3 regions of the Streptomyces sp. NPDC002057 genome follow, and region 1 is predicted to be linked to each of the others. Evidence: riboswitches for the same ligand, from Rfam matches in the RefSeq annotation. Region 1 holds a riboswitch; each other region holds the start of a gene.

Region 1 (10,044 bases):
CCAGCGTGGCCAGGGCGAGGCGGGTCTTCTCGCCGCCGGAGAGGACCCCGGCCGGCTTGTCGACGTCGTCGCCGGAGAAGAGGAAGGAACCGAGCGTCTTGCGGACCTGGACGAGGTCGAGGTCGGGCGCGGCCGAGCGCATGTTCTCCAGGACGCTGCGCTCGGGGTCGAGCGTCTCGTGCTCCTGGGCGTAGTAGCCGAGCTTGAGGCCGTGGCCCGGGGTCACCTCGCCGGTGTCGGGCTTCTCGGCGCCCGCGAGCAGCCGGAGCAGCGTCGTCTTGCCCGCGCCGTTGAGGCCGAGGATGACGACGCGCGAGCCCTTGTCGATCGCGAGGTCCACATCGGTGAAGATCTCCAGCGAACCGTAGGACTTGGAGAGCCCCTCGGCCGTCAGCGGGGTCTTGCCGCAGGGCGCCGGGTCGGGGAAGCGGAGCTTGGCGACCTTGTCGGAGGCGCGCACCGCCTCCAGGCCGGAGAGCAGCCGCTCGGCCCGCTTGGCCATGTTCTGCGCGGCGACGGTCTTGGTGGCCTTGGCGCGCATCTTGTCGGCCTGCGAGTTGAGGGCGGCGGCCTTCTTCTCGGCGTTCTGGCGCTCGCGCTTGCGGCGCTTCTCGTCGGCCTCGCGCTGCTGCTGGTAGAGCTTCCAGCCCATGTTGTAGACGTCGATCGTGGAGCGGTTGGCGTCCAGGTAGAAGACCTTGTTGACCACGGTCTCGACGAGGTCGACGTCGTGGGAGATCACGATGAAGCCGCCGCGGTAGCTCTTCAGGTAGTCGCGCAGCCAGACGATGGAGTCGGCGTCGAGGTGGTTCGTGGGCTCGTCGAGGAGGAGCGTGTCGGCGTCCGAGAAGAGGATCCGGGCGAGCTCGACGCGGCGGCGCTGACCACCGGAGAGGGTGTGCAGCGGCTGGCCGAGGACCCGGTCGGGCAGACCGAGGGCAGCGGCGATGGTGGAGGCCTCGGCCTCGGCCGCGTATCCGCCCTTGGTCAGGAACTCGGTCTCCTGGCGCTCGTACTGCTTCATCGCCTTGTCGCGGGTGCCGCCGGAGCCGGTCGCGATGCGCTCCTCGTTCATCCGCATCTTCTTGAGGAGGACGTCGAGGCCGCGGGCGGAGAGGATGCGGTCGCGGGCGAGCACGTCGAGGTCGCCGGTGCGCGGGTCCTGCGGGAGGTAGCCGACCTCGCCGGAGCGGGCGATCTGGCCGGCGGCGGGGACACCCTCGCCCGCCAGGCACTTGGTGAGCGTGGTCTTGCCCGCTCCGTTGCGACCGACGAGGCCGATGCGGTCGCCCTTGGCGACGCGGAAGGAAGCGGACTCGATGAGGACTCGGGCGCCGGCGCGCAGCTCGATGCCGGAAGCGGTGATCACGGACAGACTCCAGGGCGGTGGGAAACGGCGGAAGGACGGCTGGTGGAGGGCTTCGACGCCGCTAGTGCACGGGGAGAATGGCCATACGGCCAGTCTAACGGGCGCCTGCAACTGCTTTTCGGCCATGTGGGGGCGCGGGGGCCGGAACGGAGCTTTCTCACAAACCCCGCCAGTGCTTGACAAAAGGGGCGAGGAGGGAGAGATCGTTCGATACTCGGCGCAGGGCGGCGGCCTCTGCCGCGGCAGTGACGCGGAGGGTGGTGGACCGTGCAGTTCGACGACGACGCCGATCTGGACACCTCGGAGGTCAAGGACGTCCGGGGCAGCCGCATCCCGGGCGGCCGGGCGACCGTCGGCGGCGGCATCATCGGCTTCATCGCCCTGATCCTGGGCCTGCTCTTCGGGGTGGGACCGGACCAGCTCGGACTCTCCGGCGGCGGCGAGGAACCGGCCGCCACCTCCTCCTCGGCGGCCCAGGTCAACCAGAGCTGCCGGAAGGGCTCGGACGCCAACACCCGCGAGGACTGCCGGATCGTCGCCGTCGTCAACAGCGTCCAGGACTTCTGGCGGAGCGAGTACGCGCGCCGGGGCGGCACCTACGGGAACGCCGCCACCGTCATGTTCACCCAGCGGGTGCCGACCGCCTGCGGCTCGGCGACCTCGGCGGTGGGGCCCTTCTACTGCCCGGGCGACCGGCAGGTCTATCTGGACCTGGGCTTCTTCGACGAGCTGCGCACGAAGTTCGGGTCGACCGGCGGACCGTTCGCCCAGGCGTACGTCGTGGCGCACGAGTACGGCCACCACATCCAGAACCTCATGGGGACGCTGAGCCGCGCCCAGGACGGGCGGACCGGCGCGGACTCCAACGCCGTGCGGGTCGAGCTCCAGGCCGACTGCTACGCGGGGGTGTGGGCGCGGCACGCCACCACCACGCCCGACGACCGGACGGGCCGGCCGCTGCTGACCCGGCTGACGGACCAGGACATCCGGGACGGCCTGGACGCGGCGGCCGCGGTGGGCGACGACCGGATCCAGGAGAGGTTCCAGGGCCGGGTCACCCCGGAGAACTGGACGCACGGCTCCGCGGCCCAGCGCCAGCAGTGGTTCTACGAGGGCTACCGGACCGGCGACATGGCCCGGTGCAACACCTTCCGCTGATTGTCGGCGGAGGCTGCCAGACTGAGACCCGGGTCACATTCGACTGGATCGAGAGGAAGTGATCGGGATGGCCGAGGCACCCCACGTCTGTCCGACGCTGACGTACGAGGACGCGAAGGCGGCGATCACCCAGCTCACGGAGGGCTTCGGCTTCGCCGCGACCGCCGTGTACGAGGGCGAGGACGGCCGGATCGCGCACGCCGAGCTGTCCTACGGGAACGGCATGGTCATGCTGGGCAGCAAGGGCACCGGCAGCGAGTTCGACAAGCTGATGGGCGGGGCGGGCCCGGTCGGCGTCTTCGTGCACGTGGACGACGTGGACGAGCACCACGCCCGCGCTGTCGCCCACGGCATCGAGATCGTGATGGCGCCCAAGGACCAGGACTACGGGTCGCGGGACTACATGGCCCGGGACGCCGAGGGCAACATCTGGAGCTTCGGGACGTACACCCCCGGCGCCGCGGAGTAGGCGAGCGGCGCCGGACGGGGGCGGACGCCCCTCCTCGGGCTCCCCAGGAGGGGCTCCCCCGTCACGCTCCCCCGGTGTGGACCTGGAAGGCGGCCCTGCGGACCGCCTTGGCCAGGGCCGGGTCCGGATGGGCGGCGGCCAGGGCGACCAGGACCTGGACGGTCCGGGGATGGCCGACGGCCCGGACCTCGTCGAGCAGCGCCGGGACGGTGCCCTGCACGGCGGAGTCGAGGTGCCGGACGAGCAGCTCGGTCTCGCCGTGGTCGGCGACGGCCGCCGCCGTGTCCACCCAGAGCCAGGTGGCCTCCTCGCGGGTGAGGACCTCCTGGGCGTCGTCGGGGTCGGCGCCCTCGTACTCCGCCAGCCAGAGCAGCGCGTACGGGCGCAGGGACGGCTCGGCGACGGTGGCCCGCACCTCGGCCTCGGCGGGGGCGCCGACGACGCGGAGCGCCTCGAAGGCGAGCCCGCGCAGCAGCGCGTCCTCACCCCGGGCGACGGCGAGGAGTTCGGTCACCGCGCTGGAGAGGGTGCGGGCCGCGAGCCAGGCCCGGTACTCGGCGCGGGCCGGGCCGGGGGTGAGCCGGGCGCAGCCGCGGAGCATGTCCTCGGCGGACTGCTCGATGTTGCCGGCGGGGCTCTGCGCGGCGACGCAGATCTGCTCCAGCTTGACCCAGACCGCCCAGTTGCCGAGCGGGGTCAGGGTGGCGTGACGCCCCTCCGCGCCGGGGTCCAGGGTGAGCGCGCCGACGGCCGCGAGGCCTTCGAGGGCCCAGTCGAGGAGGGTCGGGAGCCCGTCGGTGCCGGGGAGGCCGGCGGCCTCGGGGGCCGACTCGGCCACCGGGACCTCGCAGCGCTCCCCGCGCAGCTCCTCGACGCGCTGGCCGAGCAGGTCGAGGAGGGCCGGGACGAGGACCGGGCCCTGGGAGAGCTGGAGGAGCGAGAGCACCTGCGGGACGGCTTCGACGACCTCGGCGACGGCGCTCGCCTCGAACCCCTCGGGGGCCGGGTGCACCAGGGACCAGGCGTCGAAGAGGGCGACCCAGCCGCGCAGCACGGCGGAGTCGTCGCGGTCCCAGGCGTGCAGCCGCCAGCCGGGGCGGGCGGTGTCGCCGTGCAGTTCGACGAGTCCGGCGAGCCGGGCGCGGTCCCAGCCGGCCCGGATCTGGCCGGGCGTCAGGTCCAGTGCGGCGGCGGCCCGTTCCTGCGCGGAGCCGGTACGGAGGGCCGCGTCGGCGCCGCGCTCGACGGCGGCCCAGCGGGCGATGCGTACGGCGGCGGCGAGGACGTGCCGGGCCTGGCGGGCCAGCTCCGAGCGGGGCGGAGTGCCCTCGGGCGGCCGCGGCGCCGGCCGGGTGCGCCGGGTCGTCACGGCCCGTCGGGCGGTGGCCAGCGCCCGCGGGCGGACGAGTCGGAGTCTGGAGTTGCGCGCCAATGGTTCATCGGGCTTTCGAGACGTCACGGGGGCAGTCTTCCCGCTGACGGCCCGAAAGCCCAATCGGAATCGGCCGCCCCGTCCCCGGCGGGCCCCGCGGGGGTCCTAGAGGAGCGGGGTGAGGAAGCGGCGGAGGGCTTCCTCGTAGCGGATCGGGTCGGCGTTCCACATCGCCGCGTGCGGGGCCTGCCGCACGGTCTGGAGGGTGACCAGATCGGGGCGGCGGGCGGCGAGTTCCACGGACGGCTCCCAGGGGGAGATGGTGTCGTCCGGGCCGTGGAAGAGGAGGACGGGGACGCGCAGGGCGCCGGGCTCGGAGGCGTCGCGGAGCAGGTCGCCGTAGGGCCCGATCCTGCCCTGCGCCGCGCGGACCGCGAGCGCCCGCAGGGGTCCCGGGACGTGGTGGGCGGCGGCGAGGTTGCGGAGGGTGGCCTCCTGGTCGAGGACCGGGGAGTCGAGGACCAGGCCGCTGATGCGGTCGCGCACCCCGGACTCGGCGGCGGCGCGCAGGGCCATCGAGGCTCCGGTTCCCCAGCCGTGCAGGACGACCTTGGCGGCGCCCCGGCGGACGGCGTAGCGGATCGCCGCGTCGACATCGCGCCACTCGGAGTCGCCGAGGTGGGCCAGGCCGTCCGGGGAGGCGGGGGCGCCCTCGTCGCCGCGGTAGGCGGGGACGAGGACGGGGATCTTGCGGTGGTTGTAGAAGGGGACGACGTTCAGCGGTTGCTCGCGGGTCGTGCCGAGGCCGTGCAGGGCGATCACCCAGGTGGTGCGGGGGGCCGCCACCAGCCAGCCCGGCAGGGGGCCGAGCTCGCCGGGGATCTCGACGTCCTCCTGCGCGAGCCCGAGGGCGCTGATGGGCGTGCCGATGTGCAGCTGGGGCGTGAAGCGGACGCGGGCGCCGGGGCCGAGCACCCCGAGCTCGACCCGTTCCAGGCGCCGCACGACGGTGTCGGCGGTGTGCGGGACCCGGTCGAGGACGGGGCCGACGACGGCGTGCAGTCCGGGGCCCTCGATCCCGTAGGTGCCGGGGCGCAGCGAGGCGAGGCTGCGGGTGAGGGTGATCCGCTCGGGGCCGGTGGCGTGCACGGTGAGTCGTGGGTCCCCGGGCAGGGGACGTCCGGACGGCGCCCTGAGGGCGGCGTCGCTGGCGTACCGGCCGGCCGCGATCACGGCCGCGCCGACACCGAGCAGAGTGGTGACGGCCGCTGCCGTCGCTGTAGCCGGGCGCACGCTCCCAGTCTCGGCACGGTGCGGTCGGCCTGCCACCGGACGGACCCGGGCGGGGGGGAGGGAACGAGGAGGGAGGGGGGCCGGGGCGCGGTCTCCCCGGGCCTCGCGAGCCCCTCCTTGGAGTGACATGGGTCTCGTCCGCGGGGTCCCCCGGTCGGATGGTTCGGTCCGGGGAGCGGAACCGGGTGGCGGAGGAGGAACCGGGGCAGGTCGCACGTGCCCTGTGATGGCCCGGATTACCCGGGGTTGCGGGGTGACCGCATCGTGGACACCCGGCCCGCCCGGCGGTCAAGCGGAATGCCTCGACACCGGATAGGGACACCACGCCGCCCGACCCAGTTCACCTTCCGTTCACCCAGGTTGCCTACGTTCGGCTCGCCACTGACGTCAAACGATTGCCTGGGTAAATGGAACACATCACGCTGCTGCTCGCCATTGTGGTCGTGACAGCTCTCGTGTTCGATTTCACGAACGGTTTCCACGACACCGCCAACGCGATGGCCACGACCATCTCGACCGGTGCCCTCAAGCCGAAGACGGCGGTGGCCATGTCCGCCGTGCTGAACCTCGTCGGCGCGTTCCTGTCCGTGGAGGTCGCCAAGACGATCTCCGGCGGGATCATCAACGAAGAGGGCATCCGCACAGAGGTGATCTTCGCCGCGCTGGTCGGCGCCATCCTGTGGAACCTGCTGACCTGGCTGCTGGGCCTGCCTTCCAGCTCCTCCCACGCCCTCTTCGGCGGCCTCATCGGCGCCGCGGTCATGTCGGCCGGCTGGTCGGCCGTGAACGGCCCCACCATCGTCACCAAGGTCCTCATCCCGGCCATCGCCGCGCCGCTCGTCGCCGGCCTCGCCGCGATGGCAGCCACCAAGCTGACGTACAAGATCAAGGCCAACCCCGAGGCGAAGGCCACGGCCAAGGGCTACCGGGCCGGCCAGATCGCCTCCGCCGGTCTCGTCTCCCTCGCCCACGGCACCAACGACGCCCAGAAGACGATGGGCATCATCACCCTCGCCCTGGTCACCCAGGGTGTCGTCGCCCCCGGCTCGAACCCCCCGATGTGGGTCATCGTCTCCGCCGGTGTCGCCATCGCCCTCGGCACCTACCTCGGTGGCTGGCGCATCATCCGCACCATGGGCAAGGGCCTCACCGACCTCCAGCCGCAGCAGGGCTTCGCCGCCCAGACCAGCGCCGCGACGGTCATCCTGGCCTCCTCGCACCTGGGCTTCTCGCTCTCCACCACCCAGTCCTGCTCGGGTGCCGTGATGGGCGCCGGCCTCGGCCGCAAGGGCGGTGTCGTCCGCTGGTCGACCGCCACCCGGATGTTCGTCGCCTGGGGTCTGACCCTGCCCGCCGCGGGTCTGGTCGGCGCCGGCGCCGAGTTCCTCACCAAGCAGGGCCCCTGGGGCATCGCCGCCGTCGCGGTCCTGCTGGTCGTCGGCTCCGCCGTCATCTGGTCGCTCTCCCGCCGCAAGCCGGTCGACCACAACAACGTCACCGACGACGACCTCGACGCCGAGCCCGCGGGTGTGGTGACCACCGCCATCGCGGCCGTCACCCCGCCGCCGGCCGCCGGTTCCGTCGCCGCCGTCGCGGACGAGGACCTCAAGACCACCATCCCGGCGCCGGTCCCCACGGACCCGGCCGCTCCCCCGGCCCCCGCCGCAGCGGTGTAAGGAACGAACGACATGAAGATCGACTGGGCAGCCCTCGGCTCCGTCTTCGGAGTCAGCCTCGTGGCGACCGTCGCCCTCGTGGGCCTCTTCACCCTCGGGATCGTCGGCCTCGGCAAGCAGGAGGAGGCCGCCGCCCGCGGTGACTCCGCCGCCCTGGCCCGCACCGGCGCCTACACCTGCTTCGGCCTCTGCCTCGCGGCCGTGGCCTACGGCATCTACCTGATCGTCGTCTGACGGTCCACGCTCCACCGGCCGGGCGGCCCGCACTCTCCGTGCGGGCCGCCCGGCCCGCGTCTGTCCACCGCCCTCTCTGTGGTGCTCCGCACAGTGCGCCGTCGCAGGTCAAGGGTGAGTTGACGCCCCTTCTCGGGGCGTGGTGGACTGCCGAGGCCATTACGGCGGCAGCAGAGGAAGTCCGGTGCGAATCCGGCGCGGTCCCGCCACTGTGACCGGATCCCCAGGGTCCGGGAGTCAGGAACTCTCGCCGCCGGTCACGTCGATCCAGGGCGCGGACCCTGAGTGAGGACAGAGCGCCATGCCCGGCCGCAGCAGTACCACCGGTGCGTTCGCGTACGGCGCGGCCGCGGGCCTCGCCGTCGACCTGCTCGTCGGCGACCCCCGGCGCGGACACCCCGTCGCCGTGTTCGGCCGGGCCGCCGCCGCCGTCGAGGAGCGCCTCCACCACGACCACCGCGGCTGGGGCGCCCTCCACACCGCCGTCTGCGCCGGCTCCACCGTCGCCCTGGGCGCGCTCGCCGCACGGGCCGTGCGGAACCGGCCGGCCGCCGCCGCCGCCCTCACCGCCGCCTCCGTCTGGGCCGTCGTCGGCGGGACGACCCTGGGCCGGGAGGCACGCGCGATCGGCGGGGCGCTGGCCGCCGGCGACCTGGAGGTGGCCCGGGAACGGCTGCCGCACCTCTGCGGCCGCGACCCGCACTCCCTCGACGGACCGGCGATGGCCCGCGCGGTCGTCGAGTCGGTCGCCGAGAACACCTCCGACGCCGTGGTCGGCGCCCTCTTCTGGGGCGCGGTCGCGGGCGTGCCGGGCCTGCTCGGCTTCCGGGCCGTCAACACCCTCGACGCGATGGTCGGCCACAGGTCGCCGCGCCACCGCCGGTTCGGCTGGGCCTCGGCCCGGCTCGACGACGTGGCCGGCTGGCCCGGAGCCCGGCTGACGGCCGCGCTCGCGACCGTCGCGGGCGGGAACCCCCGCGGGGCCGTACGGGCCTGGCGCGCGGACGCGGCGAAGCACCCCAGCCCCAACGCGGGCCCGGTCGAGGCCTCCTTCGCGGGGGCGCTCGGCGTACGGCTCGGGGGGACCCTGGCGTACGGCGGCCGGGTCGAGCACCGGCCGGTGCTCAACGGGACGGGACGGCCCGTCGAGGTCGCGGACATCGACCGGGCGGTCGGCCTCTCGCGCCGGGTGACCGCGCTGACCCTGGTCGCCTGTGTGGGCGGCCGCATCACCATCGGCGCCCTGGCGGCCCGGAAGCGGAGGAACGCATGAGGGGCGGAGGACTGCTCGTCGCCGGGACCACCTCCGACGCGGGCAAGAGCGTCGTCACCGCCGGCATCTGCCGGTGGCTGGTCCGGCAGGGCGTCAAGGTCGCGCCCTTCAAGGGACAGAACATGTCCCTCAACTCCTTCGTCACCCGCGAGGGCGCCGAGATCGGGCGGGCCCAGGCCATGCAGGCGCAGGCCGCCCGCGTCGAGCCGACCGCGCTGATGAACCCGGTGCTGCTCAAGCCCGGCAGCGACCGGTCCAGCCAGGTCGTCCTGATGGGCAAGCCGGTCGGCGAACTCAGCGCGCGCGGCTACCACGGGGGGCGCCAGAAGGAGCTGTTCGAGCCCGTCCTGGCCTGCCTGGAGGAGCTGCGGAGCACGTACGACGCGGTGATCTGCGAAGGGGCCGGCAGCCCGGCCGAGATCAACCTGCGGCGCACCGACATCGTGAACATGGGCATAGCGCGGGCCGCGCGGCTGCCCGTGGTCGTGGTCGGGGACATCGACCGGGGCGGGGTCTTCGCCCAGTTCTTCGGGACGACGGCGCTGCTCGCGCCCGAGGACCAGGAGCTGATCGCCGGATATCTCGTGAACAAGTTCCGGGGCGACGTGACCCTGCTCGAACCCGGGCTCGACATGCTGTACGACCTGACCGGGCGGCGGACCTTCGGCGTCCTGCCGTACGCGCACGGGCTCGGCATCGACGAGGAGGACGGCCTCCGGGTCTCGCTGCGCGGCACCGTCCGCGAGTCGGTCGTGGCGCCGCCGGTCGGCGCGGACGTGCTGCGGGTCGCCGTCTGCGCCGTACCCCTCATGTCCAACTTCACGGACGTCGACGCGCTGGCCGCCGAACCGGGCGTCGTCGTCCGGTTCGTCGACCGGCCCGAGGAGCTCGTCGACGCGGACCTCGTCGTCGTGCCCGGCACGCGCGGCACGGTCAAGGCCCTCGCCTGGCTGCGGGAACGCGGCCTCGCCGACGCGCTCGCCCGGCGCGCCGCCGAGGGCCGCCCGGTGCTCGGCGTCTGCGGTGGCTTCCAGGTGCTCGGCGAGCGGATCGAGGACGAGGTCGAGTCGAGGGCCGGAACCGTCGACGGGCTCGGACTGCTCCCCGTACGCGTCCGGTTCGCGCGCGAGAAGACCCTGGCCCGACCGGTCGGCGAAGCGCTCGGCGAGCGGGTCGAGGGGTACGAGATCCACCACGGGA
Region 2 (10,044 bases), on a different contig from region 1:
CTCTCCGGGATGCGGACCTCACCCACCGCCTGTCGACTGGTCCCCATGCGCACGAACGGGGGGAGATTCATGCGCCGTCGGCCCGCCGCCACCGGGTACGGGCGGCCGGCCGGCACGTCGATGGCCTCGCCGTACGTCTCCGCCGTGGCCGCGCTCCTGCACCACCAGGGCCTCGACCCGGCCGCCATCACACGGACGATCCGCGACTCGGCCGGTGGGTGAGCGTCAGTCGCGCGGGGCGTCCAGCGTGGCGCGCAGCGCTTCGGCGAACTCCGCCGGGGCACCCTGCTGGCCGAACTCGCCGCCCAGGAAGCCGCCGTGGTGGCTCGGAAAGACGGCGAGCGGGGTGCCGAGCCCCTCGGCGACGGCGGCCGCCGCCCGCGCGGCGAACGTGCCCTCGGACTCCTTCCCCGCGGCGGCGACGATCCGGGTCGGCGCGGCCCGCAGAGCGGTGAAGTCGGGGCGGTAGGAGGTGCAGCCGCGCATGTTCTGCCCGAGCAGCGGGTCGTCGCGCGAGCCGTCGTCCTCGGCCGGCAGACCGAACGCCGCCGGGGAAGGGGCGGGCTCCTCGGCCCAGTTCGCCGGGAAGGGGCCCGTCCGGCTCGTCACCGCGATGAACTTGGCCATCCCGGCCCCCCAGCCGTCCCGCAGGTAGGTCTCGCGGACGTCCGCGCACACCCCGAGGGCCGCCTCCCGGTCGGGGACGACCTGGGCCGTCGGCGGCTCGTGCGCGACGAGGGTGTGCACCAGGTCGCCGCGCCGGGCCACCAGGGCCAGGGCGTTGACGGCGCCGCCGCTGCTCGCGAAGACGTCCACGGGGCCGGAGCCGAGCGCCTCGATCAGCCGGACCAGGTCGTCGGCGTGCTCGTCGGGGAAGGACTCGGCGGCGCCGTCGGTCCGCTCGCTGCGCCCCACCCCGCGCGGGTCGTACGTCACGACGGTCCGGTCGGCGAAGTGGGAGGCGAGGGTGGTGAAGCCGCTGGCGTCCATGGGGGAGCCGATCAGCAGCAGGGGGCGGTCGTCGGTCCCGGTGCCGGGGCGCACGTCGTAGCGCAGGCTCGCGCCGGCGGTGTCCAGGGTCCGGGTGTCGGTCTCAGCCATGGTGATCTCCTCGGTGGTGGGCCTGTCAGGGGGGTAGACCCCCGGCCCCACCGGAACTCATCGGCTCCGCGCCCACCAGAACTCATCGGCTCCGCGCCGCCGGTGGAGATTCCCACCCGGTCCCGGGCCCCCGGGCGGAGACCCGGTCCCGCGCCCACCGAGCAAAGACCCGGCTCCGCGCCCACCGGGCGGAGGTCCCTACTCGGCTCCGCAGTCGTGGTCGGCGGGGTCCACCACGACCCGGTCGAGCAGACCGCGCAGCACCGCCTGTTCGGCCTCGGTCAGGTCGCCGAAGAGTTCGCGCTCCGCCGCGCTCACCGCCGCGTCGACGCGGCGCAGGGCCGCCGCTCCGGCCTCCGTGATCTCCACGATGTGGCGGCGCCGGTCGGCCGGGTCGCGTCGTCGCTCGGCGAGCCCTTCCGACTCCAACTCGTTGAGCACCGCGACGAGTTGGCTGGGGTCGATCTCCATCGCGGCGGCCAGGTCTCGCTGACTCATGGACCGGGGGGCGAGCTGCATCAGGGTCATCGCGTTCCTCGGATGCAGTCCGGCGACGCCCAGGGCGGCGCGGATGCGCGCACCGGTGAGTTCCCCGCGGAAGGAGAGGAGGAAGCCGAGCCGGTCGGTCGGGAGAGCTGCCATGTCATCCACCGTAGCAGCGGCCCTATTGTGGAGCGAGGGAAACCGTTGATACAGTTCAACGATTGAAGCTATCGGACCATTGGAGTGGATCCATGTTCATCGGATATGTCGTCGTCGCCGCACTGCTCGCCTTCGCGCTCTCGGCCTCCGCCTTCCTGGCCTTCAGCCGCAACCCGCAGATCGTCGGCAGCATGACCAAGCTGGACGTGCCGGAGTCCTGGCTGCCGAGACTGGCGACGCTGAAGGCCGCGGGCGCGGTCGGCCTGCTCGCGGGACTCGCCGTACCGGCTCTCGGCGGGGCGGCGGCGATCGGCGTGATCCTCTACTTCATCGGCGCCGCCATCACCCACCTGCGGGCGAAGGACTACGAGCTGGCCCCGGTCGTGATCCTCACCCTGCTCGCGATAGCCGCCCTCGTGCTGCGCACGGCCTCCGCCTGAACGGGAGCCGCACCCGGGAGCCCCGAGCAGGACACCGAGCAGGACACCGGGGGACCGGGTAGGAGTCCCGAGCGGACCCCGAGGGGGAGTTCGGCCAGGAGTCCCGAGCGGGACCCCCACGCACATGGCGAGACGGAACGTCTTGCGGTGGAGCGAACCGTGGCGTACCTTCGATGAAGCGAGACGAGACGTCTCGTCACATTCCTGGAGTCGACGTACCGGAGGCCGCCCTTGTTCCGTGTCCAACTCACCGATGTCAGCAAGCGCTACGACGATCGCCACGTCCACCACAGGACCGTCCTCGACCGGGTCTCCCTCACCGTCCGCCCCGGCGAACGCCTCGGCGTCGTCGGCGACAACGGCTCCGGCAAGTCCACCCTCCTGCGACTCCTCGCCGGCCTGGAGGCCCCCGACAACGGCACGGTGACCGTCGACTCCCCCGGCGGCCTCGGCCACCTCGCCCAGACCCTCGACCTCCCGCCGGCCTCCACCGTCGGCGACGCGATCGACCACGCGCTCGCGGAGATACGGGAGCTGGAGCGGGCCATCCGCGCGGCCGAGGCGGCCCTCGCCGAGACCGGTGACCTCGCCGGGTACGCGGAGCTGCTCGCCCTCCACGAGGCCCGGGGCGGCGGCGGGGCCGACCGGCGCGTCGAGACCACGCTCCGCCGGCTCGGCGAATCCGGCCCGCTCGACCGCGAGCGCGCCCTCGGCACCCTCTCCGGCGGACAGCGCTCCCGGCTCGCGCTCGCCGCCGTGCTCGCGGCCGAACCCGAACTGCTGCTGCTCGACGAACCGACCAACGACCTCGACGACCAGGCGGTGGCCTGGCTGGAGGAGCGGCTGCGCGCCCACCGGGGCACGGTCGTCGCCGTCTCCCACGACCGGACCTTCCTCGACCGGGTGGCCACCGCCGTCCTGGAGGTCGACGAGGACCGCCACACCGTCCGCCGCTACGGCGACGGCTACGCGGGCTACCTCACCGGGCGCGCCGCCGAGCGGGCCCGACGGCAGCGGGAACACGAGGAGTGGAAGGCCGAACTCGCCCGGTACCGGTCCCTGGCGGACACGAACATCGACCGTTTCTCGGCGATTCCGCGCAAGGCCCCGGCCTCGTTCAGCGGGGCGGGCGCCTTCCGGGCCCGGTCACGGGCGCACGGGGCGATGAGCCGGATCCGGGCCGCCCGCGAGCGGCTCGCCCGGCTCACCGCGGACCCGGTGCCCGCGCCCCCGGAGCCGCTCCGCTTCCGCGCCGCGCTCAAGGGCGAGGGCGCGCGCGTGGACCTGGCCGGCCTGCGGGTGGACGGCCGGCTGCGCCTCGACGCCCTCCACCTGGACCCGGGCGAGCGGCTCCTGGTCACCGGGCCGAACGGGGCCGGGAAGACCACGCTCCTGAAGGTCCTCGCGGGCGAACTCGCCCCGGACGGGGGGTCCGTGGGCGTCCCCGCCCGGGTCGGACTGCTCCGTCAGGAAACGGCCCCGCCCACCGACCCCCGTACGGTCGGCGAGGCCTTCGGAGCGGACCGCACGGACGAACTGCTCGCCCTGGGTCTCTTCTCCGCCGGGGACCTGACGACCCCGGTCCGGTACCTGTCGACAGGACAGCGCCGGAAACTGGAACTGGCGCGGCTCGTCACCGAGCCCGCCGATCTCCTCCTCCTCGACGAGCCGACCAACCACCTGGCCCCGGCGCTCGTGGAGGAGATCGAGGCCGCGCTCGCGCTGTACCCGGGCACGCTGGTCGTGGTCACCCACGACCGGCGCCTCCGGGAGGGCTTCCGGGGCCGCCGCCTGGAACTGGCACCGGCCCCCGCCCTCGTGAGGAACTAGGGCTCGCTCAGTCCTCGCCCTCCAGGTCGCCCTCGGTCTCCAGGAACACCTGGCGCAGGGCGGCCAGCGTCTCCGGGTCCGGCTTCTCCCACATCCCGCGCGACTCGGCTTCGAGGAGGCGCTCCGCGATGCCGTGCAGGGCCCAGGGGTTGGCCTCCTTCAGGAAGGCCTGGTTCTCCGGGTCGAGGACGTACTCCTGCGTCAGCTTGTCGTACATCCAGTCGGCGACGACGCCCGTCGTGGCGTCGTACCCGAAGAGGTAGTCGACGGTCGCCGCCAGCTCGAACGCGCCCTTGTAGCCGTGGCGGCGCATCGCCTCGATCCAGCGCGGGTTGACCACGCGGGCGCGGAAGACCCGGGAGGTCTCCTCGACGAGGGTGCGGGTGCGGACGGTCTCGGGGCGGGTGGAGTCGCCGATGTACGCCTCGGGGGCGGTGCCCCTGAGCGCGCGGACGGTCGCCACCATGCCGCCGTGGTACTGGAAGTAGTCGTCGGAGTCGGCGATGTCGTGCTCGCGGGTGTCCGTGTTCTTCGCGGCGACGGCGATCCGCTTGTAGGCGGTCTCCATCTCGGCGCGCGCCGGGCGTCCTTCGAGCCCGCGCCCGTACGCGTACCCGCCCCACACCGTGTACACCTCGGCGAGGTCGGCGTCCGTGCGCCAGTCGCGCGAGTCGATCAGCTGGAGGATGCCCGCGCCGTACGTGCCGGGCCGGGAGCCGAAGATCCGGGTGGTGGCGCGCCGCTCGTCGCCGTGCTCGGCGAGGTCGGCCTGCGCGTGCGCCCGTACGTAGTTGTCCGAGGCGGGCTCGTCCAGGCCGGCGACCAGCCGCACGGCGTCGTCGAGGAGCCCGATGACGTGCGGGAAGGCGTCCCGGAAGAAGCCCGAGATGCGCAGCGTGACGTCGACGCGCGGGCGGCCCAGCTCGGTGAGCGGGATCGGCTCCAGGCCGTTCACGCGGCGCGAGGCCTCGTCCCACAGGGGGCGGACGCCGAGCAGGGCGAGCGCCTCGGCGACGTCGTCACCGGCGGTGCGCATGGCGCTGGTGCCCCACAGGGAGAGGCCCACGGACGTGGGCCACTCGCCGTTGTCGGTGCGGTAGCGCTCCAGGAGGGAGTCGGCGAGGGCCTGTCCGGTCTCCCAGGCGAGCCGGGAGGGCACGGCCTTCGGGTCGACGGAGTAGAAGTTCCGGCCGGTCGGCAGGACGTTGACGAGGCCGCGCAGCGGCGACCCGGACGGGCCGGCCGGGACGAAGCCGCCGTTCAGGGCGTGCACGGCGTGTGACAGCTCGTCGGTGGTGGCGGCCAGGCGCGGCACGACCTGCTCGCAGGCGAACCGCAGGACGGCGTGCACGTCGGGGCCGTACGCGGCGGCCACGGTCGCGACGGCGTCCACGGACCACTCCGCCGCCTCCATCGCCTCGACCAGCTCGCGGGCCTTCGCCTCGGCCTCGTCGGCGGTGGTGCGGGTGGCGGCCGACTCGTCGAGGCCGAGGGCCTCGCGCAGACCGGGGAGCGCCTGCGTGCCGCCCCAGATCTGGCGGGCGCGCAGGATGGAGAGGACCAGGTTGACCCGGGCCTCGCCCTGCGGGGCGCCGCCGAGGACGTGCAGACCGTCACGGATCTGGGCGTCCTTGACCTCGCACAGCCAGCCGTCGACGTGCAGCAGGAAGTCGTCGAAGCCGTCGTCCTCCGGGCGCTGCTGGAGACCGAGGTCGTGGTCGAGCTTGGCGGCCTGGATCAGCGTCCAGATCTGGGCGCGGATCGCGGGCAGCTTCGCCGGGTCCATGGAGGAGATCTGCGCGTACTCGTCGAGGAGCTGCTCCAGGCGCGCGATGTCGCCGTAGGAGTCGGCGCGGGCCATGGGCGGCACGAGGTGGTCGACGAGGGTCGCGTGGACGCGCCGCTTGGCCTGCGTGCCCTCGCCCGGGTCGTTGACGAGGAACGGGTAGATCAGCGGGATGTCGCCGAGGGCCGCGTCGGGGCCGCAGGCGGCGGACAGGCCGGCGTTCTTGCCGGGCAGCCACTCCAGGTTGCCGTGCTTGCCCAGGTGGACCATGGCGTCGGCGCCGAAGCCGCCGTCCTCGGCGCGGGCGGCGATCCAGCGGTAGGCGGCGAGGTAGTGGTGGGACGGCGGGAGATCGGGGTCGTGGTAGATCGCGATCGGGTTCTCGCCGAAGCCGCGCGGCGGCTGGATGAGGATCAGGAGGTTCCCGCGGCGGAGGGCCGCGAGGACGATGTCCCCCTCGGGGTTGCGGGAGCGGTCGAGGAACATCTCGCCGGGCGCCGGGCCCCAGTGCTCCTCGACGTGGGTGCGGAGCGCCTCGGGCAGGGTCGCGTACCAGCGCTTGTAGTCGGCCGCCGGGATGCGGACCGGGTTGCGGGCGAGCTGCTCCTCGGTGAGCCAGTCCTGGTCGTGGCCGCCGGCCTCGATGAGGGCGTAGATCAGCTCGTCGCCGTCGCCGGAGACCACTCCGGGCAGCTCCTCGACGGGCCCGAAGTCGTACCCCTCCGCGCGGAGGCGGCGGAGGAGGGAGACGGCGGAGGCGGGGGTGTCGAGGCCGACGGCGTTGCCGATGCGGGAGTGCTTCGTGGGGTACGCGGAGAGGACGAGCGCCAGCTTCTTCTCGGCGTTCGGGATGTGCCGGAGGCGGGCGTGCCGTACGGCGATCCCGGCGACCCGGGCCGCGCGCTCGGCGTCGGCGACGTACGCGGGCAGGCCGTCCTCGTCGATCTCCTTGAAGGAGAAGGGGACGGTGATCAGGCGGCCGTCGAACTCCGGCACGGCGACCTGGCTGGCGGCGTCCAGCGGGGAGAGGCCCTCGTCGTTCTCCTCCCAGGCGGCGCGCGAGCCCGTCAGGCAGAGCGCCTGGAGGATCGGCACGTCGAGCGCGGCGAGCGCGCCCGCGTCCCAGGCCTCCTCGTCGCCGCCGGCCTGCGCCTCGGCGGGCTTGGTGCCGCCCGCGGCGAGGACGGTGGTGACGATCGCGTCGGCGGTGCGGAGGCGGTCGAGCAGCTCCGGCTCGGGGGCGCGCAGGGATGCCACGTACAGCGGGAGCGGCTGCGCGCCGGCGTCCTCGATCGCCGCGCAGAGGGCGTCGACGAAGCCGGTGTTCCCGCTCATGTGGTGGGCGCGGTAGTAGAGCACGGCGACGGTCGGGCCGGTCGTCGTGCGGGCGGTGCGCTCCAGCGGGCCCCAGGTGGGGGCGGCGGCCGGGGGCTCGAAGCCGTGGCCGGTGAGGAGGGCGGTGTCGGAGAGGAAGCGGGCCAGCTGCTCCAGGTTCCCGGGGCCGCCGTGCGCGAGGTAGGCGTGCGCCTCGGTGGCGACGCCGACGGGGACGGTGGACGCCTCCATCAGCTGCGCGTCGGGTGCCTGTTCGCCGCTGAGGACGACCACGGGCTTTCCGGTGGCGCGGACCGCTTCGAGGCCGTCCTCCCAGGAGCGGAGGCCGCCGAGGAGACGGACGACGACGAGGTCGGCGTCGTCGAGGAGGGCGGGCAGTTCGGCGAGGGGGAGGCGGGAGGGGTTGGCGAAGCGGTACTCCACCGGGCCGCCGGCCGCGCGGGCGCTGAGCAGGTCGGTGTCGGAGTGCGACAGCAGCAGAAGCATGGCGAGCGCAGGCCTTCCTCGGGGTTGTCCGCGCCCCGGGTGGTCGTGTGGATGGCGGGAGTTCCTGACTCACCGGTCCGTGATCGCGCGAAGGCGCGGTCCGGGCCGGCTCACAGTGGCGGGACCGCGCCGGATTCTCACCGGGCTTCCTCCCCGGGGTCCTGGGACCCCATGCCGTCTGCATAGTAGATCGTGAGGTCGGCGGGCCGGGGCGGACGGGAGGGTCGGCCGGATCACACTGCCCGCCCGAGCGTCCCGCGGGCCGGGGCGCAGGGCGGAGCCGGCCGGATCGCACCCGGTGGGTGCCCGGTTCCCCGTCGGTATGCTCGCCGCCATGCCGCCGACCCCGCCCCCGTTGCCCGACCCGGGCGAACCTCGCATTCGGGACCGTGGCGACGCGTGTCCCGGGGCGCTGCGCCTGCACTCCGCCGACGACGGCCGCCTCGCCCGACTCCGCCTGCCCGCAGGCCGCCTGACGGCACGTCAGGCAATGGCCCTGGCGGACGCGGCGGAGAGCCTCGGCGACGGGCGGCTCAGCGTCACCTCGCGCGGCAACGCCGAGCTGCGCGGCCTCGCGGACGACTGCGGGGCGGAGCTGGCCGCGCTCCTCTCCGGGGCGGGCCTGCTGCCCTCCCCCACGCACGAACGCGTCCGCAACATCGTGGCCTCCCCGGCCGCGGGCCTGGACGGACTCGGCGCCGCCGACGTGCAGTTGTGGGCCCGCGCTCTCGACGACCTGCTGTGTTCCGCGCCCTGGGCGGCGGCGCTCTCCGGCCGGTTCCTCTTCGTCCTCGACGACGGCCGGGGCGATGTGGCCGGCCTCGGCGGCGATGTGACCTTGGTCGCAGAAGAGGGCGGTACGGCCCTGCTCCGGGTCGGCTCCCAGTGCCTCCGGGTCCGCGCCGCCGACGCCCCCGGTGCCGCGCTCGCCGCCGCCCGCGCCTTCCTCACCGCCGCCGAAGCCGCCGGAACGGGGGCCTGGCGGGTCGCGGAGCTCCCCGCCGACCACCGGCCCGACCTGAGCGGGCTCGTCGGACCCGGCGGAGCCACCGGACTCGGCGACCCCGGCCACCCCGCTGACGGGCCCGTCCCCGTACCACCGCCGCCCCAGGCCCCGCCCCTCGCGCCCGGGCCGCTCGGCGCCCACGCCCTGCACGTCCTCGCGCCGCTCGGCCGGCTGACCGCCGCCCAGCTGCGGGCCCTGCTCCCCGCCGACGAGGTGCGGTTCACGCCCTGGCGCGGAGCGGTCGTCGTCGGGGCGGAGCACGACCGGCTGCCCGCACTCGCGGCCCACGGACTGATCACCCGGCCCGGCGAACCCGGCGTCGGCGTCACCGCCTGCACCGGGCGGCCCGGCTGCGCCAAGTCCCTCGCCGACGTGCGCGCCGACGCCGCCCGCGCACCGGCGGGGCTCCTGGCCTTCCACTACTCCGGGTGCGAGCGGCGCTGCGGACATCCGCACGGCGTCTGGGCCGGCGCCGTCGCCACCGGCGCCGACACCTATCTGGTGGACGGCGTCCCCGTCCCCCGTACCTCCCTGGCCGAAGCGGTCGCGGCGGCTCGCGCCCCGTCAGCCCACACGACACCCACGAGATGAGCGAGAGCACCACGATGTTCGACTACGAGAAGGACGGGGCGGAGATCTACCGCCGCTCCTTTGCCACGATCCGCGCCGAGGCGGATCTGACGGGCCTGCCCGCCGACGTCGCCCAGGTGGCGGTCCGGATGATCCACGCCTGCGGCATGACCGACCTCGTCCAGGACATCGCGTACTCCCCCGGGGTCGTCGCGAGCGCCCGCGCCGCCCTCCGGGCCGGTGCGCCGATCCTCTGCGACGCGCAGATGGTCGCCAGCGGTGTCACCCGCAAGCGGCTGCCCGCCGACAACGAGGTGATCTGCGCGCTCTCCGACCCGTCGGTGCCGGGGCTCGCCGCCGAGCTGGGCACCACCCGCTCCGCCGCCGCCCTCGAACTGTGGCGGGACCGCCTCGAAGGCTCCGTCGTCGCCATCGGCAACGCGCCCACCGCCCTCTTCCACCTCCTGGAGATGGTCGCGAAGGGCGGGCCCCGCCCGGCCGCCGTCCTCGGCATACCGGTGGGCTTCATCGGCGCCGCCGAGTCCAAGGACGCCCTGGCCGCCCAGGACCTCGGCCTCGACTACCTCGTCGTACGGGGCCGGCGCGGCGGCAGCGCGATGACGGCCGCCGCGATCAACGCGATCGCCCACGAAGCGGAGATCCAGGCATGAGCACCCCGCAGAGCGAGAACACGGCCAAGGGCAGGCTGTACGGGGTCGGGCTCGGCCCCGGCGACCCGGACCTGATGACGGTGGCCGCCGTGAAGGCCATCGCCGCCGCCGACGTCGTCGCGTACCACTCGGCCCGCCACGGCCGCTCCATCGCCCGCTCCATCGCCGCCGAGCACC
Region 3 (10,044 bases), on a different contig from region 1:
GGCGCGAGCTGGGCCTCTCCGGTGCCCAGCTGACCGTCCTCGAACACGCGGCGCTCATGCACGACATCGGACAGCTCTCCCTCGTCGACCCGGTGGCGGGCGGCGCCACCGCCCTCCTCCCGGCCGAGGAGCAGCGCCGGATCGCCCTCCTGGGCGGCGAGGTCGTCCGCAGGACCGGTGTCCCCGAGGCCGTCGCCGTCGTCGTGGAACGCCAGGCCGACCCGTACCGCGAGCAGCCGCCGGCCGCCCGGATCGTCCGGGCCGTGAACGCCTACGACGACCTCGCGGGCGGCGACGGCGCGGGAGCCGCCCTCGCCGCCCTGGAGCGGCTCCGGCTCGGCACCGCCCGCGACTATCACCCGGATGTCGTCGAATGCCTGGCCAGGGTCCTGGCGCGGGGCGGAGCAGCTGGGGTGACCTCTGCCGTCCCTGGGTAACCCATGGGTAATGAGCGCGCGTCCGACCGGGCATGGTTGGATGCGAACAAGAGGGTGAAGCGACCGGCAGGCGGGAATCGTGAAGATCTTCGGGAAGGTACGGCATCGGCCCTCCGCCTCGTGGCGGCAGGCCACCGACCGCGCGTTCACGCTGATCGGCGACGGCCGGTACGAGGACGCGGGCGCGTTGCTGACGCGTGCGGCGGATCTGGAGCCCTGGCTCTCGGAGTCCTGGTTCAACCTGGCGCTGCTGCACAAGTTCCGGCACGACTGGGAGCAGGCGCGGGCCGCCGGGCTCCGCGCGGTCGCGCTGCTCGACAAGGAGACCGGCGCCCCCGACTGGTGGAACGTCGGGATCGCCGCCACCGCGCTGCAGGACTGGCCGCTGGCCCGCCGCGCCTGGCAGGCCTACGGACTGAAGGTGCCGGGCGCCGCCGCCGGTACCGGCGAGCCCGCCGGCATGGAGCTGGGCAGCGCAGCCGTCCGGCTCTCGCCCGAGGGCGAGGCCGAGGTCGTCTGGGGCCGCCGGCTCGACCCGGCCAGGATCGAGGTCCTCTCCATCCCGCTGCCGTCCTCCGGGCGCCGCTGGGGCGAGGTCGTCCTCCACGACGGCGTGCCGAACGGCGAGCGCACCACCACCGCGGGCCCCTCCTACCCGGTCTTCGACGAGATCGAGCTGTGGGCGCCCTCTCCCGTTCCCACCTGGGTGGTCCTCCTGGAGGCGGCCACCGAGGCCGACCGGGACGCCCTGGAGCAGCTCGCCGCCGAGGCCGGTTTCGCCGCCGAGGACTGGTCGTCCTCCGTGCGGCTGCTCTGTCGCGCCTGCTCCGAGTCGACCATGCCGAGCGCCGAGGGCGAGGGCGAGCACTCCGACCCGCACGACCACAGCGAGCCCGGGCACCCCGGGCCGCTCGGCCACCGTTCGCCGGGCGAGCTGTGGGTCCCGGAGCGGGAGTGCGGCCTCGCGGCCCCGGCGGGCCTGGTGCGCGGACTCCTCGACGGCTGGGTGGCGGACAGCCCCGACAGCCGCGAGTGGCGGGATCTCGAAGAGGTCTGCTGAGCGGGCGCCGGTGGGCCCGTAGGCTGTCCTTCGACGGAATCGGGTTTTCAGGAAGGCGCGGCCGGACATGGCGCAGCAGGAGACGGACGAGCAGACGCAGGTCAACGACGGCTTCGTCGTGGACACGGAGGAGTGCGAGGAGCGCGAGCTCGCCCACCGTGAGCGCGGTACTGCCCGCCCGATCACGGTGGTCGGCAACCCGGTGCTCCACAAGGAGTGCAAGGACGTCACCGAGTTCGACGACTCGCTCGCGGCGCTCATCGACGACATGTTCGCCAGCCAGAAGGCCGCCGAGGGCGTGGGCCTGGCCGCGAACCAGATCGGTGTGGACCTCAAGGTCTTCGTCTACGACTGCCCCGACGACGAGGGCGTCCGGCACACCGGTGTCGTGATCAACCCGGTCCTCCAGGAGCTCCCGGCCGAGCTGCGCGTCCTGGACGAGTCCAACGAGGGCTGCCTGTCGGTGCCGACGGCCTACGCCGAGCTGGCCCGCCCCGACTACGCGGAGGTCCACGGCCGGGACGCCCAGGGCAACCCGATCAAGGTGCGCGGCACCGGCTACTTCGCCCGCTGCCTCCAGCACGAGACGGACCACCTGTACGGCTACCTGTACATCGACCGGCTCTCCAAGCGGGACCGCAAGGACGCCCTGCGCCAGATGGAAGAGGGCACCCCGCGCTACGAGACGGTGCCGAACGCCTGATCCGGTCCGCGCGTGACGACGAAGGGCCCCGCACTCCTCGGAGTGCGGGGCCCTTCGTCGTACGGCTGGGTCCTAGAAGTCCTCGTCCAGGTCCACCGAGCCCTCGACCGCCACCTGGTAGGCGGACGGGCGGCGCTCGAAGAAGTTCGTGAGCTCCTGGACGCCCTGGAGCTCCATGAAGGCGAACGGGTTCTCGGAGCCGTACACCGGGGCGAAGCCGAGGCGCTGGAGGCGCTGGTCGGCGACGCACTGGAGGTACTCGCGCATCGACTCGGTGTTCATGCCGGGCAGGCCGTCGCCGCACAGGTCGCGGCCGAACTGGAGCTCCGCCTCGACGGCCTCCTTCAGCATGTCGGTGACCTGCTGCTGGAGCGCGTCGTCGAAGAGCTCCGGCTCCTCCTTGCGGACGGTGTCCACGACCTCGAAGGCGAAGTTCATGTGCATCGTCTCGTCGCGGAACACCCAGTTGGTGCCGGTGGCGAGGCCGTGCAGCAGACCGCGGGACCGGAACCAGTACACGTACGCGAAGGCGCCGTAGAAGAACAGGCCCTCGATGCACGCGGCGAAGCAGATCAGGTTCAGCAGGAAGCGGCGCCGGTCGGCCTGGGTCTCCAGGCGGTCGATCTTCTCGACCGAGTCCATCCAGCGGAAGCAGAACTGCGCCTTCTCGCGGATGGAGGGGATCTCCTCGACCGCGTCGAACGCGGCGGCGCGGTCGTCCGGGTCGGGCAGGTAGGTGTCGAGCAGCGTCAGATAGAACTGGACGTGCACGGCCTCCTCGAACAGCTGCCGCGACAGGTAGAGGCGCGCCTCGGGGGAGTTGATGTGCTTGTAGAGCGTCAGCACCAGGTTGTTCGACACGATCGAGTCGCCGGTCGCGAAGAACGCGACCAGACGGCCGATCATGTGCTGCTCACCGGGGGTGAGCTTGGCGAGGTCGGCGACGTCCGAGTGGAGGTCGACCTCCTCGACGGTCCAGGTGTTCTTGATGGCGTCCCGGTAGCGCTCGTAGAAGTCCGGGTACCGCATCGGACGCAGGGTCAGCTCGAAGCCCGGGTCGAGGAGGTTCTTCTGTTCGGTGGAGCTCATTACTGGCAGGCCTCGCAGGACTCGGGGTTTTCCAGGGAGCAGGCGACCGCGTCGGGGTCGGCGGCCTGCTGGACGGGGATGGTGGCGGCCGCCGTCGACGCCTGGGCGGCGCGGGCGATCCGGGTCGCCGGGCGGGAGCGCAGGTAGTACGTCGTCTTCAGACCCTGCTTCCAGGCGTACGCGTACATCGACGACAGCTTGCCGATCGTCGGCGTCTCCAGGAACAGGTTCAGCGACTGCGACTGGTCCAGGAACGGCGTCCGGGCGGCGGCCATGTCGATCAGACCGCGCTGCGGGATCTCCCACGCCGTGCGGTACAGCTCGCGCACCTCGGCCGGGACCCAGGTGAAGCCGGCCACCGAGCCGTTGGCGTCGCGCAGCGCCTCACGGGTCTGCGCGTCCCACACGCCGAGCCTCTTCAGCTCGTCGACCAGGTACGAGTTGACCTGGAGGAACTCGCCGGAGAGCGTCTCGCGCTTGAAGAGGTTGGAGACCTGCGGCTCGATGCACTCGTACACGCCGGCGATCGAGGCGATCGTCGCGGTCGGCGCGATGGCGAGGAGCAGCGAGTTGCGCATGCCGACGGCGGCGATCCGCTCGCGCAGCGCGGCCCAGCGCTCCGGCCAGTTGAGCTCGACGTCGTAGTGGTCCGGGTGCAGGACACCGCGGGCGGCGCGGGTCTTGTCCCAGGCGGGGACCGGCCCGTTGCGCTCGGCGAGGTCGGCGGAGGCCTCGTACGCGGCGAGCATGATGCGCTCGGCGATCCGGGTGGAGAGCGCGCGCGCCTCGGGGGAGTCGAACGGCAGCTTCAGCTGGAAGAAGACGTCCTGGAGGCCCATCGCGCCCAGGCCCACCGGCCGCCAGCGGGCGTTGGAGTTGCCCGCCTGCTCGGTCGGGTAGAAGTTGATGTCGACGACGCGGTCGAGGAAGGTGACGGCCGTGCGCACGGTGGCGTCGAGCCGCTCCCAGTCGATGTCCGAACCGACCACGAAGGCGCCGAGGTTGACCGAGCCCAGGTTGCAGACCGCGGTCTCGCCGTCGTCGGTGACCTCCAGGATCTCGGTGCAGAGGTTCGAGGAGTGGACGGTGTGGCCGGGCTCGGCGGTCTGGTTGGCCGTCCGGTTCGAGGCGTCCTTGAAGGTCATCCAGCCGTTGCCGGTCTGGGCCAGGGTCCGCATCATCCGGCCGTACAGGTCGCGGGCCGGCATCGTCTTGCGGGCCAGGCCCGCCTCCTCGGCCTTGCGGTAGGCGGCGTCGAACTCGTCGCCCCACAGGTCGACCAGCTCGGGCACGTCCGCCGGGGAGAACAGCGACCAGTCGGCGTCCGCGTTGACGCGGCGCATGAACTCGTCCGGGATCCAGTGCGCCAGGTTCAGGTTGTGCGTACGGCGCTGGTCCTCGCCGGTGTTGTCGCGGAGCTCCAGGAACTCCTCGATGTCCGCGTGCCAGGTCTCCAGGTAGACGGCGGCGGCGCCCTTGCGGCGGCCGCCCTGGTTGACCGCGGCGACGGAGGCGTCGAGGGTCTTCAGGAACGGAACGATGCCGTTGGAGTGGCCGTTGGTGCCGCGGATCAGCGAACCGCGGGCGCGGATGCGGGAGTACGAGAGGCCGATGCCGCCCGCGTGCTTCGAGAGCCGCGCCACCTGGTGGTAGCGGTCGTAGATGGAGTCCAGCTCGTCCAGCGGGGAGTCCAGGAGGTAGCAGGAGGACATCTGCGGGTGGCGGGTGCCGGAGTTGAACAGCGTGGGGGAGGACGGCAGGTAGTCGAGCCGGCTCATCAGGCCGTACAGCGCGGCGACCTCGTCGAGCGCGCGGACGCTGTCGTCCTCGGCGAGCCCGCAGGCCACGCGCAGCATGAAGTGCTGCGGGGTCTCGACCACCTTGCGGGTGATCGGGTGGCGCAGCAGGTAGCGCGAGTAGAGGGTGCGCAGGCCGAAGTAGCCGAAGCGGTCGTCGCCGGCCGCGTCGATCGTCGCGTCGAGGCGGTCCGCGTGCCGCGTCACGAACGCGGCGGTGCGGTCGGCGATCAGGCCCTCGTGGTGGCCGACGGCGACGGAGGCGGAGAAGGAGAACGAGCCCTGGCTCGCGGCCTCGTCGGCGATGGTGATCGTCAGGAGCCGGGCGGCGAGCCGGGAGTACGCCGGGTCGTCGGCGATCAGGCCGGCGGCCGCCTCGGTGGCCAGCTCGCGCAGTTCCGCCTCGTCCGACGAGGCGCTGCGGCCGCGGAGCGCGGCGGCGGCGACCTTGCCGGGGTCGGTGTCGGGGAGATCGGCGGTGAGGTCGGTCAGGGTCCGCAGCAGCACGGTCCCGGGGCCGTCGCTCTCGACCGCGGAAGCCTCGGCCGAAGCCGGATCGGCGGGCGCGATGGTCACGTGGGGGCTCTCCCTCGCTCGGCTCGGGGCCGCGGCGGGGGGAGGCGGGCACGCGGGGGTCCGGACGCCGGACGCGCTGTGTCCACCGGCCCACTCCGCGGGGCCCGGAAGTCATTGGCACCCGAAACGGACGGACCGGGTGCGCTGCCGGCAGGTCTTCGGACTCACCCCGTACGAAACCGCACGAAGCACACCGTTGCGGGACAGTTCCGGATTCGCGCCGGATTCCCCTGCGTCGACAGCGAGGTCGAGCATACATGTGGGGGGCGTCGCTTGCGGAACCCCCCACATGTTGTGTCGCGCCGTGGACTCAGAACTCCAGGGCGTAGGTGCGCAGAGAGTGATCGGGGATCGGTTCCCAGTCCCGGTGCGGGGTGCGGACGAAGCCCAGGCGTTCGTATATCCGGTGCGCCGAGACCATCGAGGCGTCCGTGGAGAGCACCAGGCGGGCACAGCCGGGGAGGGCCCGGGCGCGCTCGACGCAGGCCCTCACGAGGGCCTCTCCGACGCCTCGGCCGCGCGCCTCGCGGGCGACGACGAGCATGCGGAACTCGGCCTCGCCGGTGACGGCGATGTCCGCCCACGGGGTGTCGCCCGTGGCGAAGGTCACGCCGCCGAGGAGCAGCCCGTCACCGTCCTCGGCGACGAGCACCTCGCTCTCGCGGGCGCGCCGGGCGGTGTCGCGCAGCACGTTCAGGTACGAGTCCTCGGCCCCGTGCTTCAACAGCCCGTCGTTCAGATAGGTCCCCGCGGTGAGCTCGCCGAGCGCCTCGTACTCCTCGGGCCGTACCGCCCTGATGGTGAAGTCCATGAGGGCAGTGTGCCTGGGGACGGCGAAGGCCGCCCCGCCTCCGGGAGGAGACGGGGCGGCCTTTCGCGGGTCCGGCGGCCGTCTCCGGCCGTCGGGTCAGTGGGTCTCGGCGCCGACCTTCGGGACCTTCGTGCTGACCCCGGCGTCGCCGGCGTCGGCCGTGTAGTCCTCCGGGGAGGTCTCGTCGACGCCGTCGGGGGCGTTGACGGCCTTGAGGACGAAGGTCAGGACGACCGTGACGACCAGGTTGAGGACGAAGGCGGTGAGGCCGATGTAGCCGATCTCGCCGATGCCCGGGATCTCGGCGGAGGAGCCGCCGAAGTGCTTCTGGGTCGGGCTGGCCACCCCGTACGCGGCGACCGTGCCGTAGAGCATGCCGACGGCCCAGCCGGCGAGCAGCGCCCAGCGGTGGAACCAGCGGGTGAAGAGACCGCCGACGAGCGCCGGGAAGGTCTGCAGGATCCAGATGCCACCGAGCAGCTGGAAGTTGATCGCGACCGTCTTGTCCATGGTGAGGACGAAGGCGAGCGCGCCGACCTTCACCAGGAGCGAGACCAGCTTGGAGACCTTGGTCTCCTGGGCCGGGGTCGCGTCCGGTTTGATGAAGTCCTTGTAGATGTTGCGGGTGAAGAGGTTGGCCGCGGCGATCGACATGATCGCGGCGGGGACGAGCGCGCCGATGCCGATCGCGGCGAAGGCCACGCCCGCGAACCAGTCGGGGAACATCGTCTCGAAGAGCTGCGGGATGGCGAGCTGGCCGTTCTTCACCTGGATGCCGGCGGCGATCGCCATGAAGCCGAGCAGCGCGAGCAGGCCCAGCATCAGCGAGTACAGCGGCAGGATCGTGGTGTTGCGGCGGATGACCTCACGGCTCCGGGACGACAGCGTCGCCGTGATGGAGTGCGGGTACATGAAGAGCGCGAGCGCCGAGCCGAGCGCCAGCGTCGCGTACGTCCACTGGCCGGCCTCGCCGGGGACGAGCGCGCCGCGCGGCTTGTCGGTCGCCGGGTTGGTCTGCGCGTACGCCTCGCCCGCCTTGGCGAAGATCTCGTCGAAGCCGCCCAGCTTGATCGGGATGTAGATGATCGCCACCGCGATGACGATGTAGATCAGGGTGTCCTTGACGAAGGCGATGAGCGCCGGGGCGCGCAGACCCGAGGAGTAGGTGTACGCCGCGAGGACACCGAAGGCGATGAGCAGCGGCAGGTCCTTGATGAACCAGTGGGTGGTCTCGCCGCCGCCGACGCCCATCACGTCCAGGACGGCCTGGATGCCGACGAGCTGGAGCGCGATGTACGGCATGGTGGCGAGGATGCCGGTGACCGCCACCGCGAGGGAGAGGCCCTTGGAACCGAACCGGCCGCGCACGAAGTCCGAGGTGGTGACGTATCCGTGCTTGTGGGAGACCGACCAGAGGCGCGGCAGGAAGGTGAAGATCAGCGGGTACACGAGGATCGTGTACGGCACGGCGAAGAAGCCGGCCGCGCCCGCCGCGTAGATGGCCGCCGGGACGGCGACGAAGGTGTACGCGGTGTAGAGGTCGCCGCCGAGCAGGAACCAGGTCACCCAGGTGCCGAACGACCGGCCGCCCAGGCCCCATTCGTCCAGGCTGTTCTCGTTCTCGGCCCTGCGCCAGCGCGAGGCGAGGAATCCCATGACCGTGACGGCCAGGAAGAAGAAGATGAACACGGCGAGTGCGACGCCGTTCACGCCGTCCTTCATCGCGCGTCACCTCCCTTGCGGCCGCGCTGGTCCAGCTGCCACAGCTTGTACGCGACCATGGTGAGCACGGTCGAGATCAGCACCCAGAGCATCTGGTACCAGTAGAAGAACGGGATGCCCGCGAAGAGCGGTTCGGTCTTCGCGTACGAGCTCACCCAGAGCATCGCCACGAAGGGCGCGAACAGACAGAGCGCGATCACCACCCTCAGGGGTGTGATGGTGGGTTGTTTCCCTTGTGCCGCTTCTGACATGGCGATTCCGTCCCCTTACTGATCACCTCGGTAATGGTGGGGAAATCTAGGGGACGCATGGGCTCCACGGAACCCCCGTCCGTATAACGGATGGGACTCCGCCCCAGGTGCGACGGTCCGGGGACGGCGCGGTGGTCGGACGATGGCCGGGCGGTGGTCGCGCGATGGTCGGGACCGCCCGTGGAGGGTCGATGGAGGGGTGGTGGAGCGGTGGTGGAGAGGGTGGTGCGCGAGGGCGGGCGCCGCTCAGAGCCAGCCCTCCTTGGCGGCCCGCACCCCCGCCTCGAAACGGCTGCGCGCGCCGAGCCGGTTCATCAGCTCCGAGCTCATCCGGCGCACGGTCCGCAGGGAGACGCCGAGCCGCCGGGCGGCGATGTCGTCCGTGCACCCGATGCCGAGCAGCATGAGCAACTCCCGCTCCTGCGGGGAGAGGGCGTGCTCGTCCCGGCGCGGGGCCTCGCCGAAGGGGGTGCCGCCGTCCCACAGCCGGTCGAAGAGCACCACGAGCGCGTGCACCAGGCCGGGGCTGCGCACCTCCAGGGCGCCCGCGCGGCCGTCCTCCGGGTCGACCGGGACCAGCGCGGCCTCGCGGTCGACGATCACCATGAGCATCGGGACCACGGGCACCGTCCGGGCCTGGCCGCCCAGATCGCAGTACCAGCGCACGTACTCGACGGTCGGCGGGTCGTTGCGGAAGCTCTCCTGGTAGATGGACCGGATCCGTACCCCGCGCTCCAGGGCGAGCTGGTCGAGCGGCTGGCTCGCGTCCATCGTGTCGGGGAGCTGCGCCCCGCCCGGGAGCAGCGAGAGGCACTCCGTGCGGGCGTTCGCGGCGAGGTCCTCCAGGCGTTCGCGGACGTTCTCCAGGCCCACGACCCGGTGCACGACGTCGTGCCGCGCCGATCCGTCGGTCCGGTCGGCGTACGTGGCGAGGATGTCGGCCACCGCCCGCTCGGCGCGCTCGACCTCGCGCCGCCGCCGGCTCAACTCGGCCTCGGCCCGGGAGAGGAGGAAGGAGAAGCCCACCTGGGGATCGAACGGGAGGACCTCCCCCGATCCGTCCTCCATGGAGACGAGCCGGGCCTCCGTGAGTCTGCCCAGTGCCTCGCGGACCTGCTCCTCCGACCAGTCGAGGCGGCGGGCCATGTCCGCCACCCCGTAGTCGGGCCGTTCGAGCATGAGCCGGTACACGGTCTCCGCGGACTGCTCTATTCCCAGCGCATCCAGCAAGACGACTTCCCCCCGAATAGTCCCGTCGTGCCGTTCACTTTGCGTGCCTGACCGTGCGGCCCCTGCGATGGTAGGCCGCGGTCGGCCCGTAGGACTAGACCAATTGAACGGACAGGGGAATCCTCGGAGTTCGGCCACCGCTTGTCCGGCGAAACCCCTGTGCGGCGGGAGGTCTTGATCCAAGATGGTCTAGTCCAACCGTCTTCGAGAAGGACTGTATCCATGGCGATCCCGCAGCGCACCCTGGCACTCGGCGCCCTGCCGTTCGGCACGACGGTCGACGAGGCCACCTCGTTCGCCGTGCTCGACCGCTTCACCGAACTCGGCGGCACCGTGATCGACACCGCCAACAACTACGCGTACTGGGTC

The links. Region 1 has a riboswitch for cobalamin ahead of ABT129_RS04860 (cobalamin biosynthesis protein). Riboswitches for the same ligand answer to the same signal wherever they lie in the genome.
Region 2: it holds a riboswitch for cobalamin, as region 1 does, so the genes downstream of both, cobN (cobaltochelatase subunit CobN) here and ABT129_RS04860 (cobalamin biosynthesis protein) in region 1, are expected to answer to the same signal.
Region 3: it holds a riboswitch for cobalamin, as region 1 does, so the genes downstream of both, ABT129_RS01955 (ribonucleoside-diphosphate reductase subunit alpha) here and ABT129_RS04860 (cobalamin biosynthesis protein) in region 1, are expected to answer to the same signal.

What each region holds. Positions count from the first base shown of each region.
Region 1 covers NZ_JBEOXR010000004.1:25,991-36,034, forward strand. Annotated here, with positions in the region: gene ABT129_RS04825 (ABC-F family ATP-binding cassette domain-containing protein) at 1-1,369, opposite strand, end outside; gene ypfJ (KPN_02809 family neutral zinc metallopeptidase) at 1,637-2,527, shown strand; gene ABT129_RS04835 (VOC family protein) at 2,595-2,996, shown strand; gene ABT129_RS04840 (hypothetical protein) at 3,058-4,455, opposite strand; gene ABT129_RS04845 (alpha/beta hydrolase) at 4,534-5,661, opposite strand; gene ABT129_RS04850 (inorganic phosphate transporter) at 6,069-7,337, shown strand; gene ABT129_RS04855 (hypothetical protein) at 7,350-7,571, shown strand; cobalamin riboswitch at 7,698-7,840, shown strand; gene ABT129_RS04860 (cobalamin biosynthesis protein) at 7,873-8,844, shown strand; gene ABT129_RS04865 (cobyric acid synthase) at 8,841-10,044, shown strand, end outside.
Region 2 covers NZ_JBEOXR010000001.1:265,366-275,409, reverse strand. Annotated here, with positions in the region: gene ABT129_RS01240 (S8 family serine peptidase) at 46-222, shown strand; gene ABT129_RS01235 (alpha/beta fold hydrolase) at 226-1,101, opposite strand; gene ABT129_RS01230 (MarR family winged helix-turn-helix transcriptional regulator) at 1,300-1,743, opposite strand; gene ABT129_RS01225 (DoxX family protein) at 1,836-2,183, shown strand; gene abc-f (ribosomal protection-like ABC-F family protein) at 2,415-4,013, shown strand; gene cobN (cobaltochelatase subunit CobN) at 4,021-7,620, opposite strand; cobalamin riboswitch at 7,660-7,811, opposite strand; gene ABT129_RS01210 (ferredoxin-like domain-containing protein) at 7,943-9,217, shown strand; gene ABT129_RS01205 (precorrin-8X methylmutase) at 9,214-9,867, shown strand; gene ABT129_RS01200 (precorrin-2 C(20)-methyltransferase) at 9,864-10,044, shown strand, end outside.
Region 3 covers NZ_JBEOXR010000002.1:24,808-34,851, forward strand. Annotated here, with positions in the region: gene ABT129_RS01935 (HD domain-containing protein) at 1-437, shown strand, start outside; gene ABT129_RS01940 (tetratricopeptide repeat protein) at 517-1,497, shown strand; gene def (peptide deformylase) at 1,565-2,200, shown strand; gene ABT129_RS01950 (ribonucleotide-diphosphate reductase subunit beta) at 2,273-3,289, opposite strand; gene ABT129_RS01955 (ribonucleoside-diphosphate reductase subunit alpha) at 3,289-5,661, opposite strand; cobalamin riboswitch at 5,794-5,916, opposite strand; gene ABT129_RS01960 (GNAT family N-acetyltransferase) at 5,972-6,472, opposite strand; gene mctP (monocarboxylate uptake permease MctP) at 6,569-8,194, opposite strand; gene ABT129_RS01970 (DUF3311 domain-containing protein) at 8,191-8,445, opposite strand; gene ABT129_RS01975 (LuxR C-terminal-related transcriptional regulator) at 8,692-9,675, opposite strand; gene ABT129_RS01980 (aldo/keto reductase) at 9,898-10,044, shown strand, end outside.